Regions from separate parts of the Micromonospora sp. NPDC049048 genome, predicted to be linked through region 1. Evidence: predicted binding sites of a transcription regulator. Region 1 holds the regulator's gene; the other holds the start of a gene.
The links. The regulator HrcA, encoded in region 1, represses chaperone genes, less so after heat shock. The targets are predictions, from matches to a motif close to GGTTNGCACNCTCNNNNNGAGNGTGCNAACC.

Region 1 (7,147 bases):
GGCGGACCGGGCGGGCGCCGGCGGCGCGGAACGCGTCCAGCTCCGCGTCGGCGATGCCGCCCTCCGGGCCGACGACCAGCACGATCTCCCCGGCGGTGGGCAGCTCGACGCTCGTCAGCCGCTCCTGCGCCTCCTCGTGCAGCACGAACGCGGCGGCGGCGCCCGAGATGCGGCGGGCCACCCGGGTCGTCGACTCGTCCGGCGTCCCGGCGACCACGGGCAGCCAGGCACGGCGGGCCTGCTTGGCCGCCTCCCGGGCGGTCGCCGCCCACTTCTCCCGCGCCCGTACGCCCCGGTCGCCGCGCCACTGGGTCACCGAACGGGCGGCCGCCCAGGGCACGATCTCGTCCACGCCGACCTCGGTCATCGCCTGCACGGCCAGCTCGCCCCGGTCGCCCTTGGCGATGCCCTGCACCACCACCAGGCGCGGGACGGACGCGTCGACGTACCCCCGCGAGGTGATCTCGACATCGAGGGTGCCCCGGCCGACGGCGGTGACCACCGCGGCGGCCGTGCCGCCCCGGCCGTCGGCGAGCAGCAGCCGCTCGCCGACGCGCAGCCGTTGCACGGTGGCGGCGTGGTGCCCCTCGGGACCGTCGAGGGTCAGCCGGTCGTCGGTGGGCAGCGGGTCGACCAGGAACAGCGGCGCGGACACGACGATCAGGCTAGCCGCCCCGGCGGGCGCCGGGGCGGTGAGCCCGGGAGGGGCCGACAGGCAGGCGAGCCGCCAGGTGCGAGCAGGCGGGCGCTGGCACAGGCGGGCGGGCCGTCCCGGTGAACGGGCAGGCCGGCACGGTGAACGGGCGGGCCGCCGCGACTGTGGGCGGCGACCCGAACTCCGTCAGGCGTGGCCGTTGAAGGCGTCGCGCATCCGGGAGAAGAAGCCGCCCTGCTTGGTCAGCTCGGCCACCTCTTCGCCCCGGGTCTTGGCGAAGTCGCGCAGCATCCGCTCCTGGTCGGCGTCGAGCTTGGTGGGGGTGCGCACGTCGAGGTGGACGTAGAGGTCGCCCCGGCCGGTGCCGCGCAGGTGCGGCACACCCCGGGCGCGCAGCCGCAGCGTGCTGCCCGGCTGGGTGCCGGCCTTGACGTCGACCGTCTCCTCGCTGTCCAGCGTCTTGATGGTGAGCCGGGTGCCGAGCGCCGCCGCCGTCATCGGCACGGTGACGCGGCAGTGCAGGTCGTCGCCCTTGCGGGAGTAGACGTCGTGCGGCCGCTCGTGGATCTCCACGTAGAGGTCGCCGGCCGTGCCGCCGCCGGGACCGACCTCGCCCTGCTGGGCGAGCCGGATGCGCATCCCGTCCTCGACACCGGCCGGGATCTTGACGGTCAGCGAACGCCGGGTGCGGACGCGGCCGTCCCCGGCACAGGTCGGGCACGGGTGCGGGATGGTGGTGCCGTAGCCCTGGCAGACCGTGCACGGCCGGGCGGAGACCACCTGACCGAGGAAGGTGCGCTGCACGGACTGCACCTCGCCCCGGCCGGCGCACGCCTCGCAGGTGGCCAGGTGGGTGCCGGCCGCCGTGCCGGCGCCGGAGCAGGTGGTGCAGAGCACGGCGGTGTCGACGGTGATCGGTGCCTCGACGCCGAACGCGGTCTCGTGCAGGTCCAGTTCCAGCCGCAGGATCGCGTCGGCGCCGGGCCGGGTCCGGGGCCGGGGGCCACGCGAGCCGCCGGCCGCGCCGCCGAAGAACGCGTCCATGATGTCCTGGAAGCCGACGAACGGCCCCGCGCCGCCCGGGCCGCCGGGGCCGCCCGCGCCCCCGCCGCCGGGGGCGAGCGGGTCGCCGCCCAGGTCGACGATCTGCCGTTTCCGGTCGTCCGAGAGGACCTCGTACGCGGCGTTGATGTCCTTGAACTTCTCCTGTGCCTCCGGATCCGGATTCACGTCCGGGTGGAACTGTCGCGCCAACTTGCGGTAGGCGCGCTTGATCTCGTCGTCGGAGGCTTCCCGGCTCACGCCGAGAATGCCGTAGTAGTCCCTGGCCACTGCGTTCCGTGTCCTCATGTTCGTCTCGCGTTGCGCCGGTCGGCGGCCGGAGCCGGCCGTCGGCCCTGACTGGTCAGTTCTGGGCCAGCAGCTCGCCCACGTAGCGTGCCACGGCCCGCACCGTGGCGATGGTGCCGGGGTAGTCCATCCGGGTCGGCCCGAGCACGCCGAGGCCGCCGACGCTGGTCGTACCCGGCCCGTAGCCGGTGCTGACCACCGAGGCGGCGCGCAGGTTGTCGACCTCGTTCTCGTCACCGATGAGCACCCGGGTCGTGCTCGGCTCGGCCTCGCCGATGAGCTTGAGCATGACGACCTCCTCCTCCAGCGCCTCCAGGATGGGGCGCAGGGAGCCCTGGAAGTCGAGCAGCCCGCCTCGGGTCAGGTTGGCCGTGCCGGCCAGCGCGATCCGCTCCTCGTGCCGCTCGATCAACGTCTCGAGCAGCACGCTGGAGAGGGTGGTCATGGCCGGCCGCAGGTGCGGCGTCGACTCCTCGACCAGCGCCTGCACCAGCGGCGGGGTCTCCGACAGCCGGGTGCCGACCAGCTTCTCGTTGACCAGCCGGCGCAGGTCCGTGACGTCGTCGGGCGGGATCGGCGCGGGCAGCTCGACCAGCCGCTGCTCGACCCGGCCGGTGTCGGCGATCATGACCAGCATCAGCCGGGTGGTGGAGATCGGCACCAGTTCCAGGTGACGCACCGAGGAGCGGGCCAGGCTCGGGTACTGCACGACGGCGACCTGCCGGGTGAGTTGCGCCAGCAGCCGGACGGTGCGGTGCACCACGTCGTCGAGGTCGACGGCGCCAACCAGGAAGCGCTCGATCGCCCGGCGCTCGGCCGGACTGAGCGGCTTCACCCGGGACAGCCGGTCCACGAAGAGCCGGTAGCCCCGGTCGGTGGGCACCCGGCCGGCGCTGGTGTGCGGCTGGCGGATGTAGCCCTCCTCCTCCAGCACGGCCATGTCGTTGCGGACGGTCGCCGGCGAGACGCCCAGCTGGTGTCGCTCGACCAGCGCCCTGCTGCCGACGGGCTCCTGCGTGGCGACGTAGTCCTCGACGATCGCGCGCAGCACGGCGAGCTTGCGGTCGTCGAGACCCATCCTCCCCACCTCCTGTCGCTCGTCGGCCCCCGCAGGCGGGGGCCGGGCGGGCTGCTGGCACTCGACTGTAGCGAGTGCCAGTCTACGTCGGCGGGGCCGCCCGCGCGATGATCGACCTGGGGCGACCAGTCCGATCAGCGACCGTGGGTCCGGCCGCCAGTGGTCGGGAACCCGGTCTTTCGGACATGTCGACGACGTCAGGCTGGTGCCGAGTTGCCGGCTGCCCCTACCGTGACCTCCATGACCGAACCACCTCGCCCTCCCGGAGCAGGGGATCCTGGCCTTCCGCCGGACCCGACCGCCCCGTCCGGGTTTCCCGGCCCCTCCGGCTTCGCCGAACCCACCGCACCACTGTCCGGGGCCCCCGGCCCGGGAAGCTATCCCCCGCCCGGTGGCTATCCGCCGCCCACCGGTGACCAGCCGCCGTCGGGCGATTACCCCCCGCCCGGCGGCTTCCCCCCGCCCGGGGCCGGCTACCCGGGCGCTGGCGGCTACGGCCAGCCGACGGGCGGCTACGCCAACAACGACGACAAGACCTGGGCCCTGATCGCCCACTTCGGCGGCCCGCTCGGCGTGATCGTCGGCGGCGGCCTGCTCGGCTGGGTGGCGCCGCTCATCGCGCTGATGGTCCGGGGGCAGCAGTCGCCGACGGCCCGGGCGCACGCCGTCGCGGCGCTGAACTTCCAGCTCACCTGGGCGATCGTCGGGGTGCTGAGCTGGGTGGTCGCGCTGATCACCTGCGGGGTGCTGTTCTTCGTTCCGATGCTCGTCTGGCTGGTGCCGCTGATCTTCGGCATCATCGGCGGCGTCAAGGCCAACGAGGGCGTGCTCTACCGCTACCCGATGACCTACGCCTTCACCAAGTGACCCGGGCCGGCCGCTCCCCCGGCCGGCCCCGGCACGCGGTTCAGGGCAGCAGGTCGCGCACGACCGCGTCGGCGAGCAGCCTGCCCCGCAGGGTCAGCACGGCCCGGCCGGCCGCGTGCTCGTCGGCCGCCAGCAGCCCGGCGTCAAGGGCCCGCGCGGCACCCGCCCGGCCGGCGTCGTCGAGGGCGTCCAGCGGCAGCCCCGAGGCGAGGCGCAGCCGGAGCATGACGTCCTCCATGTGCGCCTCGTCGGCGGTGAGCACCTCGCGGGCCAGGCCGGGCGACCCGCCGCCGGCCAGCCGCTTCGCGTACGTCGTGGGGTGCTTGACGTTCCACCAGCGCACGCCGCCGACGTGGCTGTGCGCCCCCGGGCCGAGGCCCCACCAGTCGGCGCCCGTCCAGTAGAGCAGGTTGTGCCGGCACCGGGCCGCCTCGTCGCGGGCCCAGTTGGACACCTCGTACCAGGAGAGACCGGCCGCGCCGAGAGCGGCCTCCGCGGCGAGGTAGCGGTCCGCGGCGACGTCGTCGGAGGGGTACGGCAGCTCGCCGCGCCGCATCCGGCCGGCCAGCCGGGTGCCGTCCTCCACGATCAGGGCGTACGCGCTGACGTGGTCCACCCCGGCGGCGACGACCTGGTCGAGGGAGGCGGCGAAGTCGGCCTCGCTCTCCCCCGGCGTGCCGTAGATCAGGTCGAGGTTGACGTGGTCGAACCCGGCGTCGCGCGCCTCCCGGGCGGCGGCGACGGCCCGGCCGGCGCTGTGCGTACGGTCGAGGATCGCCAGCACCCCCGGCGCGGCGGACTGCATGCCCAGCGAGATCCGGGTGTAGCCGGCGGCCCGCAGCGCCTTCAGCGACTCCGGCGTGACCGACTCCGGGTTGGCCTCGGTGGTCACCTCGGCGTCGGGCGCGAGCCCCCAGGTGCGGTCGATGCCGTCGAGGATCCGCGCCAGGTCGTCGGCGGGGAGCAGGGTCGGGGTGCCGCCACCGACGAAGACCGTGTCGACCCGGGGCGGTGGGGCGTCGCCCAGCACCCGGCGGGCGAGCGCCAGCTCGGCCAGCACGGTGTCGGCGTACGCGTCCCGGTCGGCTCCGCCGCCCAGCTCGGCTGAGGTGTACGTGTTGAAGTCGCAGTAGCCGCAGCGGCTGGCGCAGAACGGCACGTGGACGTACACGCCGAAGCCGCGCGCGCCGACGGCACGGGTGGCGGTGGCGGGCAGCGACCCGTCGACGGGGACGGTTTCGCCTTCTGGAAGGACGCCGGGCATGGCCACTAGTGTGCCCTTCCATGACCTCTCCCGACGTGCTCGTACAGGCCGCCACGGCCCGCGGCGTGACCACGCTCACCCTGGACAGCCCGCACAACCGCAACGCGCTCTCCACGCCGCTGATGACCCAGCTGCTGGCCGGCCTCGCCGAGGCGGTCGCCGACGACGCCGTACGGGTGATCGTGCTCGACCACGCGGGCCCGGTCTTCTGCTCGGGGGCGGACCTGAAGGAGACCGCCGCCGCCTACGCCAGCGGGACCGTGCCGGCCGGGATGCTCGGCGACGTGCTCGCGGCGGTCTGGGACTGCCCGAAGCCGGTGGTGGCGAAGGTGGCCGGCCCCGCCCGGGCCGGCGGTCTCGGCCTCGTCGCGGCGGCCGACCTGGCGGTGTGCGCGCAGGAGGCCACGTTCGCCTTCACCGAGGTGCGGATCGGCGTGGTGCCGGCGGTGATCTCCGCGACCGTGCTGCCCCGGCTGCACCCCCGCGCGGCGGCCGAGCTCTACCTGACCGGCGACACCTTCGACGGCCGGCGGGCCGCCGAGATCGGCCTGGTCACCGCCGCGGTGCCGGCGGCCGGGCTGGACGCGGCGGTTGCGGGGTACTGCGACTCTCTGGTGCGGGGGGCACCGAACGCGCTGGCCGGGGCAAAGCAGTTGCTGCGCCGACCGCCCGCCACGGACCTGCGGGCGGAGATCGCCGAGCTGTCCGCCCTCTCGACGGGGTACTTCCTGTCGGAGGAGGGACGCGAGGGCGTCCTGGCGTTCCGGGAGAAGCGGCCGGCGCGCTGGGTGCCGGCCGACGGCGACGCCACGGCGGGCGACGACCGGTAGGGCGCGCGACGACCGGTAGGGCGGGCAGCGGGCGGCGCGGGGCCACAACGCGGCGGGGCGGCTGCGCGGGTCACGGCTGGCGGGCGGGGGCGGGGTGAGGCCAGGCGGGAAACGGGAACGTCCGGACTCCGCCCCGGCGCCCCGCCGGGCGGCCGGTGCCACGCCCGATGCTCCCGGAGAACCGGTCGGACGCCCCGGAAGGCGCCACGGGGGACGTACGCTTGGCGGACTGTCGATCAGGGGGTGTGGGTGCGTACTCGCGCAGTCGTGGCGGGCGGCGTCGTCCTCGTCGTCCTCGCCGCGGTCGGGATCTGGGTCGTCATCCGGCAGGTGGGCGGAGAGCTGCGTCTCCCCCTGGCCAGCCGGACGTGCACGGTGCAGGCGGACGGCCGGGTGACCCTGGACGCCGACCAGATGGCCAACGCGGCCACGATCGCGGCCATCGGCATCCAGCGCAAGATGCCCGAGCGGGCCGTCGTCGTCGCGCTGGCCACCGCCTACCAGGAGTCCGGCCTGCGCAACCTGACCGGCGGCGACCGCGACTCGGTCGGGCTGTTCCAGCAGCGCCCGAGCCAGGGTTGGGGCACCCCGGAGCAGATCCGCGACCCCCGCTACGCGGCCCGCAAGTTCTACGCCGCGCTCAAGAAGGTGCGCGGCTGGGAGCAGATGCGGGTCACCGACGCGGCGCAGAAGGTGCAGCGGTCGGCCTTCCCCGAGGCGTACCAGAAATGGGCGGACGAGTCCGAGGTGCTGACCCGGGCCCTCGTGGGGCACGCCACCGGCGCCGTCGCCTGCACGGTGGGCCGCGACCCGGCGATGCGCGGCGAGGCCGCGGCGAACGCGCTGACCCGCGGCCTGGCGCTGGACTGGGGGCTGGCCGGCGCGAGCACGGCGGCGGACCTGACGGGCCTGACGGTCCCGGCCGCCGACGAGCGCCGGGGCTGGCGGTACGCGCACTGGCTGGTCTCCCACGCCCAGGACCACGGCGTGAAGCGGGTGCGCTTCGGCGGCCTGGAGTGGACGGCGCGGGGTGGCACCTGGAACCGCATCGACGACGCCCAGGCCGACGGTCGGGTGGTCGCCGAGGTCTTCGCCGAGGCGTA
Region 2 (7,147 bases), on a different contig from region 1:
CTGCGGTTGAGCCCCAGGGTGGTGGTGAGCTCGGCACGGGTGGTGGCCCCGTGCACGTGCACGTACCGCAGCAACGCGCCCAGGTTCTGCCGGCGGATCTCGTCCTGGCTGGGTCCCGCGCGCATCGCCGTCGTCACTTCCGGTGTCGGCTGTTCAGCGGTTGCCGGTGGCGGCGGAGCGCCGGCGGGAGAACGCGTCCACGCTCGCGGCGAGCAGCAGCACCACGCCGGTGACCACGTACTTCACCCCCGAGCTGTATCCCATCAGGCCCATCCCGTTGTCGATGACTGCGACGACCGCGCCGCCGAGTACGGCGTCGAGCACCCGGCCCTTGCCGCCGAAGAGGCTGGTGCCTCCGATGACTGCCGCGCCGACCGCGTAGAGCAGTACGTTACTGCCACCAGTGTTGGGGTCCACCGAGTTGGCCCGGCTGGCGGCCACGATGCCGCCGACGGCCGCCATCGAGGAGCAGATCACGAAGACCGAGATCCGGATCCGGTCCACGTTGATGCCCGCCCGGCGCGCCGCCTCCTTGTTGCCGCCCACCGCGTAGACGTGCCGGCCGTAGCTGGTGCGCTGGAGCACGAAGGTCCAGAAGACCAGCAGCAGCGCGATGATCGGCACCACGATCGGCACGCCCTTGAGCGAGCTGATCACGACGTTGCGGCTGCGCTCCAGGTTGAGGATGAAGACCGCCGCGCCGAGGATGAGCGCCAGCCCACCGATCCGGGCGAACACGACCGCTACCGGGTCGGTCGTCAGCCCGCGGGCGGCCCGCGTACGGTGCCGGAGCAGTTGCACGGCCGCGTAGCCGGCGACCGCCACGGCGGCCAGGATCCACCCGAGTACGGGCGGGAGGTTGCGGTTGGCGATGGCCACCAGCACCTCGTCGCGGACCGAGATGTTGGTGCCCTCCTCCATGAGCATCAGCACGATGCCCTGGAAGGCGAGGAACCCGGCGAGGGTCACCACGAAGGACGGGATGCCGATCTTCGCCACCAGGAAGCCGAGGGCGGTGCCGATGGCCACGCCGGTGACGACCGCGGCGAGCACGGCCACGTACCACGGGTAGCCGAGCACGGTGACGACGTTGGCGAGGATGGCGGCGCAGACCCCGCTGGCGAAGCCGGCGGAGAGGTCGATCTCGCCGAGCAGCAGGACGAAGACCAGACCCATCGCGATCAGCGTGACCGCGGCGCCCTGGGTGAAGAGGTTGGCGAAGTTGCCGGCGGTGAGGAACGACGGCCGCATGATCGAGAACATCGTGCAGAGCGCGACCAGGCCGAGGACGGCGGGCAGCGCGCCGATGTCGCCGCCCCGGACCCGGCTGACGTAGTTGCGGACGTGGCCGCCGAGGGTGGGCGGCGGTGTGACGGCCGCCGGGCCCTCCTTCCGTACGACGCTGGTGCTCATCGGACGCCTCCTGGGTTGCTGCCGGCCGGCTCCGCGCCGTGCCCGTTGCCGCCGTTGCCCGGCTCGGCGGCGAGCCCGAGCCCGCCGGAACGGCCGGCGGTGATCAGCTCGACCACCTGCGAGTGGGTGATGTCGGTGGTCTTCACCTGGGCGACCATCTGGCCGAGGTAGAGCGCGGCGATCCGGTCGGAGACGGCGAAGACGTCGTTCATGTTGTGCGAGATGAGCACCACGGCCAGCCCGTTGTCGGCGAGCCGGCGGACCAGTTCCAGCACCTGGGCGGTCTGCGCGACGCCGAGTGCGGCGGTCGGCTCGTCGAGGATGACGAGCCTGCTGTTCCAGAGCACGGCCTTGGCGATCGCCACGGTCTGCCGCTGGCCCCCGGAGAGGCTGGAGACGTGCTGCCGCAGCGACTTCACGGTCCGTACGCTCAGCCCGGCGAGGGTGTCGGCGGCCATCTGCTCCATGGTCGGCTCGTCGAGCACGATGCCGCTGCGCTTCTCCCGGCCGAGGAACATGTTCTGCACGATGTCGAGGTTGTCGCAGAGCGCGAGGTCCTGGTAGACGACCTCGATGCCGAGCGCGGCGGCGTCGCGGGGGCTGTTGATGGTCACCGGCCGGCCGTCGAAGCGGAACTCACCGGCGTCGGTGGGGTGGATGCCGCTGATGCACTTGACGAGGGTCGACTTGCCGGCGCCGTTGTCGCCGACCAGCGCGGTCACCTCACCCGGGTGGGCGGTGAAGGCGACGTCGCGCAGGACCTGGACGGGACCGAAGCTCTTGTCGATCCCGCGTAGTTCCAGCAGGGGGGTTGCGGACACGGGGGTCTCCTTCAGGTGGCGGGAGGTCTCGGATCCCGTCCGGCGCGAACCGCCGCCCGGCACAGGGTCCGTGCCGGGCGGCGTGCGCGTGGATCGGGTACGGGTCAGCTGATGCCGGCGTCGGCGCAGAGCTTGGCGTACGCCCCGGCGCAGACCTCGTCCTTGGTGACGAAGCCGTCGGCGATGACGTCCTTGACGTTCTCCTTGAAGATCAGCTTCGGGGTCAGCAGGACCGCCGGGACGTCCCGGCCACCCTCCGGGTCCTTGACGACCTGGCCGGTCTCCTTCTTGTCACCCTTGGCCACCGCGATGGCCAGGTCCGAGGCGGCCTTCGCCTCGTCCCGGATCGCCTTGTAGACGGTCATGCACTGGTCGCCGGCGAGGATGTTCTGCAGGCCCTGCGGGGTGGCGTCCTGGCCGGTGACCGGGACCTTGCCGTTGAGCTTGTTCTTCTTCAGCACCGAGATGGCCGCGTTGCCGAGGCCGTCGTTGGCGGCGAGCACACCGTCGATCTTGCCGCCGGTCTGGGTGAGCATCTGCTCGAAGATGGTGGCGGCCTGGGCGTTGTCCCACTCCGGGACGTTCTGGTCCGGGCCCTTGGTGTACTCCTTCGAGTCGAACTTCGGCTTGAGCACCGAGTCGTACCCGTTCTTGAACAGGGTGGCGTTGTTGTCGGTCGGCGAGCCGTTGAGGTAGGCCACGACGGGGTTCTTGGCGCCCTTGTCGGTCAGGCACTTGCTCAGGCCCTCGCCCTGGAGCTTGCCGACGACCTCGTTGTCGAAGCTGACGTAGTAGGTGGCCGAGCCGCCCAGCGTGAGCCGGTCGTAGTCGATCGTCGCGACGCCCTGCGACTTGGCCTTGTCGAGTACCGCCTTGCCGGTGCCGGAGTCCAGGTTGACGATCATCAGGGCGGTGACGCCGCTGGTGATCATCTGGTCGGCGATGGTCTGGAACGCGGTCTTGTCGCCCTGCGCGTTCTGGATGTCGTAGTCGACGCCGGCGGCCTTGAACGCCTCCTCCAGGAACTTGCGGTCCGCGCCCTCCCAGCGGGCGGAGGACTTGCTGTCCGGCAGGATCACGCCGATCTTCGGCTTCTTCTCGGTGGAGCCGCCAGCGTCGGAACCGGAGTCGTCGCCGCACGCGGCCAGGCTGCCGGCGGCCAGCAGGCCCACGGCGGCGAAGGTGAGGAAGCCCTTGCGCATCTGCAGGGTCCTTTCGGGGGGTGGGGGATGATGTTGGTTTGTTGTGTCCGGCAACGTATTCCGCGTCACGCTGTGGGCACAAGAGTGCCGAGGTGACGAGTTTGTTGTCGGCAGTAACAATTCAGCAACGTCCCTGACACCCGGCCGTCGCCGGACGCGGGAGCGCTCCCGGGGAACGGCGGCGGTGGCGCAGCTCAGCGGGTGGACAGCGGCGCCGTGGCCGCGCCGGTGAGCGCCACCAGATCCTGCGGGGCGAGCTGGAGTTGGAGGCCGCGCCGGCCCGCCGAGACGTACACGGTGGGATGGTCGAGCGCCGACGAGTCGAGCACCGTGGGCAGGCGTCGGCGCTGGCCGAGCGGGCTGATGCCGCCGCGCACGTAGCCGGTGGCCCGCTCGGCGGTCGCGCGGTCGGCCATGGCGGCCCGCTTGCCGCCGACCGCCGCGGCGAGCGCCTTGAGGTCCAGCTCCCCGGTCACCGGCACGACCGCCACGGTCAGCGCGCCGTCGACCTCGGCGACCAGCGACTTGAACACCCGCTCCGGGGCCACCCCCAACGCCGCCGCGACCAGCGCGCCGTAGTTCGGCGCGGCGGGGGAGACGTCGTACGGATGGGTGGTGTGGGCGATCTTCCGCTTCGTCAGCAGCGCGGTCGCCGGAGTGCCCTGTCCCGCCATGACCGACAAGCTAACCCCGGGCGGCGCGACCCGCGAGCCGAAATGCGCGTCACCCGACCGGCCGGCAGACCAGCACCGTCGGCGCGCCGGCCACCCGGGTCAGCACCAGGCTGGCCGCCTCGCCCCCGGCCAGCCGCAGGTCCCGCCGCAGCTTCTCCGGCTCAAGTGCGGACCCGCGCTTGAGGATCTCCACCCGCCCGACCCGGCGCTCCCGCAGCAGCGCCCGCAGCCGCTTGAGCGAGAACGGCAGCACGTCGGTGACCTCCAGGCAGCGGGCGAACGGCGTCGGCGTCGGCGCGTCCGCGTAGAGGTAGGCGATGCTCGGGTCGGCCAGCGTCGCGCTCAGCGTGTCCGCCAGCTCCGCGACCAGGTGCGCGCGGACCACCGCCGGATCCGGGTCGTACAGGAAGCGGCGCGCCGGGCCGACGGTGGCCTCGACGTCGCCGGAGCCGGTCAACTGACGGCTGCCGGCAGCGTCGACAGAGGATCCTTCCCTGCCCCGCAGCAGGGTGGCTCGGCGAGGGGTCTCGGCGAGCCGGCCGCACCACAGCGCCGCCTCGACCAGGTCTCCGTCGACGCTGACCCACTCCGCCTCCGCGCCCGGCGGGATCAGCGCGTGGTCGATGCCGGGCGCCACCTTCACGACGGTGTACGGCACCCGCTCGGCCAGCCCGACCACGAAGTCCCAGGGCGGGGAGTACGCGTTCGGGTCGAAGATCCGCCGCCCGGTGCCCGCCTTCCGGCGCGCCGGGTCGCAGAAAACCCCGTCGACGCGGTCCACGTCGAACGCCGTGGCGTCGCCGCACTCCACCGTGAACAACCCGGCCAGCCCGGCCGCCTCGGCGTTCGCGGCGGCCATCGCGGCGGTCACCGGGTCGGCCTCCACGCCGTACACCCGGATGCCGGCGCGGGCGGCGGCGAGCGCGTCCGCGCCGAGGCCGCAGCCGAGGTCGGCCAGGGTGCGCACCCCGGCGGCCCGCAGCCGGGCGGCCCGCCGCGCCGCGACGACACCGCGCGTGGCCTGCTCCAGACCGGCGCGGGTGAGGAACATCCCGGCCGCCGCCGGCCCGAACTTGCCGACCGCCCGGCGGCGTAGCTCGGCCTGGGTGAGCGCGGCCGCCGCCAGCCCGGCCGGCAGTCCGGCCGAGCGGAGCGCGGCCGCCGCGGTCAGCGGATCGCCGCCGGCCACCCGCGCGGCGGCGTCGAGCGCGGCCGACCCCTCGGGCGTACGCAGAGCGGCGAACTGGTCGAGGTCCACCCGCTCATTGTGGTCGGCGGACGCGACGCGCCGGCCGGCGGGTTGGCACTCTCCTTGACGGAGTGCTAGCCGAGGAATAACCTGCGATTAGCACTCTCACCCCGAGGGTGCCAGCTTCCGGGTCCCGTGACCCGGGCGCTGAACGCCAGGCGGACCGGCACCCGCGACGACGGCCCCGCCCGGTGGCATGTGGCAGATTGACGCTGGTCGGCATGCCGGCCGGTAACGAAACCAAGTACCCGGGAGGGTATGCCCGTGACTACCGCGACCAAGGTTGCGATCAAGCCGCTCGAGGACCGCATCGTGGTCCAGGCGAACGAGGCCGAGACCACCACCGCCTCCGGCATCGTGATCCCCGACACCGCCAAGGAGAAGCCGCAGGAGGGCACCGTCCTCGCTGTCGGCCCGGGCCGGATCGACGACAAGGGCAACCGCGTGCCGGTCGACGTGAAGGTCGGCGACACCGTCCTCTACTCGAAGTACGGCGGCACCGAGGTCAAGTACGCCGGCGAGGAGTACCTGGTGCTCTCCGCCCGCGACGTCCTCGCGGTCATCGAGAAGTAAGCAACCGATCAGTGTCGTCGCCCCGGTCCGGCTCGCCGGGCCGGGGCGACGACGCTTCGAAGGGACATTCATGGCGAAGATCCTGAGCTTCTCGGACGACGCCCGGCACCTGCTCGAGCACGGTGTCAACGCCCTCGCGGACGCGGTCAAGGTCACCCTCGGCCCGCGCGGGCGCAACGTCGTCCTGGACAAGAAATTCGGTGTGCCCACGATCACCAACGACGGCGTGACCATCGCCAAGGAGATCGAGCTCACCAACCCCTACGAGAACCTCGGTGCGCAGCTGGTCAAGGAGGTGGCGACCAAGACCAACGACGTCGCCGGCGACGGGACCACGACCGCCACCGTGCTGGCCCAGGCGATGGTCCGCGAGGGTCTGCGCAACGTCACGGCCGGCGCCAACCCGGCCGGCCTCAAGCGGGGCATCGACGCGGCGGCCGCCAAGGTCTCCGAGGCGCTGCTCGGCCGCGCGGTCGACGTCGCCGACAAGGAGTCGATCGCGCACGTCGCGACGATCTCCGCGCAGGACGCGACGATCGGCGAGCTGATCGCCGAGGCGATGGAGCGGGTCGGCCGCGACGGCGTCATCACCGTCGAGGAGGGCTCCGCCCTGCACACCGAGCTGGACGTGACCGAGGGTCTCCAGTTCGACAAGGGCTTCATCTCGCCGAACTTCGTCACCGACATGGAGTCGCAGGAGTCGGTCCTGGAGGACCCGTACATCCTGATCACGACCCAGAAGATCTCGGCGATCGAGGAGCTGCTGCCGCTGCTGGAGAAGGTCCTCCAGAACAGCAAGCCGCTGCTGATCATCGCCGAGGACGTCGACGGCCAGGCGCTGTCGACGCTGGTGGTCAACTCGATCCGCAAGACCCTCAAGGTCTGCGCGGTGAAGGCCCCCGGCTTCGGCGACCGGCGCAAGGCGATGCTCCAGGACATGGCGATCCTCACCGGCGCCGAGCTGGTCGCCCCCGAGCTGGGCTACAAGCTCGACCAGGTGGGCCTGGAGGTGCTGGGCACCGCCCGGCGCGTGGTGGTCGACAAGGAGAACACCACGGTCGTCGACGGCGGCGGCAAGGCGAGCGAGGTCGCCGACCGGGTCGCGCAGATCCGCAAGGAGATCGAGGCCTCGGACTCCGACTGGGACCGGGAGAAGCTCGCCGAGCGGCTGGCCAAGCTGTCCGGCGGCATCGCGGTCATCAAGGTCGGCGCCGC

Region 2: groES (co-chaperone GroES) is a predicted target of HrcA. The motif match lies at 5,454-5,484, and genes of this name have one in related genera.

The regions. Positions count from the first base shown of each region.
Region 1 is NZ_JBICTM010000003.1:54,667-61,813, reverse strand. It holds gene ACGFIG_RS10920 (16S rRNA (uracil(1498)-N(3))-methyltransferase) at 1-655, opposite strand, end outside; gene dnaJ (molecular chaperone DnaJ) at 842-1,987, opposite strand; gene hrcA (heat-inducible transcriptional repressor HrcA) at 2,061-3,083, opposite strand; gene ACGFIG_RS10905 (DUF4870 domain-containing protein) at 3,324-3,950, shown strand; gene hemW (radical SAM family heme chaperone HemW) at 3,991-5,214, opposite strand; gene ACGFIG_RS10895 (enoyl-CoA hydratase-related protein) at 5,235-6,044, shown strand; gene ACGFIG_RS10890 (hypothetical protein) at 6,288-7,147, shown strand, end outside.
Region 2 is NZ_JBICTM010000001.1:607,830-614,976, forward strand. It holds gene ACGFIG_RS02930 (ROK family protein) at 1-125, opposite strand, end outside; gene ACGFIG_RS02935 (sugar ABC transporter permease) at 154-1,413, opposite strand; gene ACGFIG_RS02940 (ATP-binding cassette domain-containing protein) at 1,410-2,234, opposite strand; gene ACGFIG_RS02945 (sugar ABC transporter substrate-binding protein) at 2,339-3,436, opposite strand; gene ybaK (Cys-tRNA(Pro) deacylase) at 3,631-4,110, opposite strand; gene ACGFIG_RS02955 (methyltransferase domain-containing protein) at 4,160-5,368, opposite strand; gene groES (co-chaperone GroES) at 5,618-5,932, shown strand; gene groL (chaperonin GroEL) at 6,003-7,147, shown strand, end outside.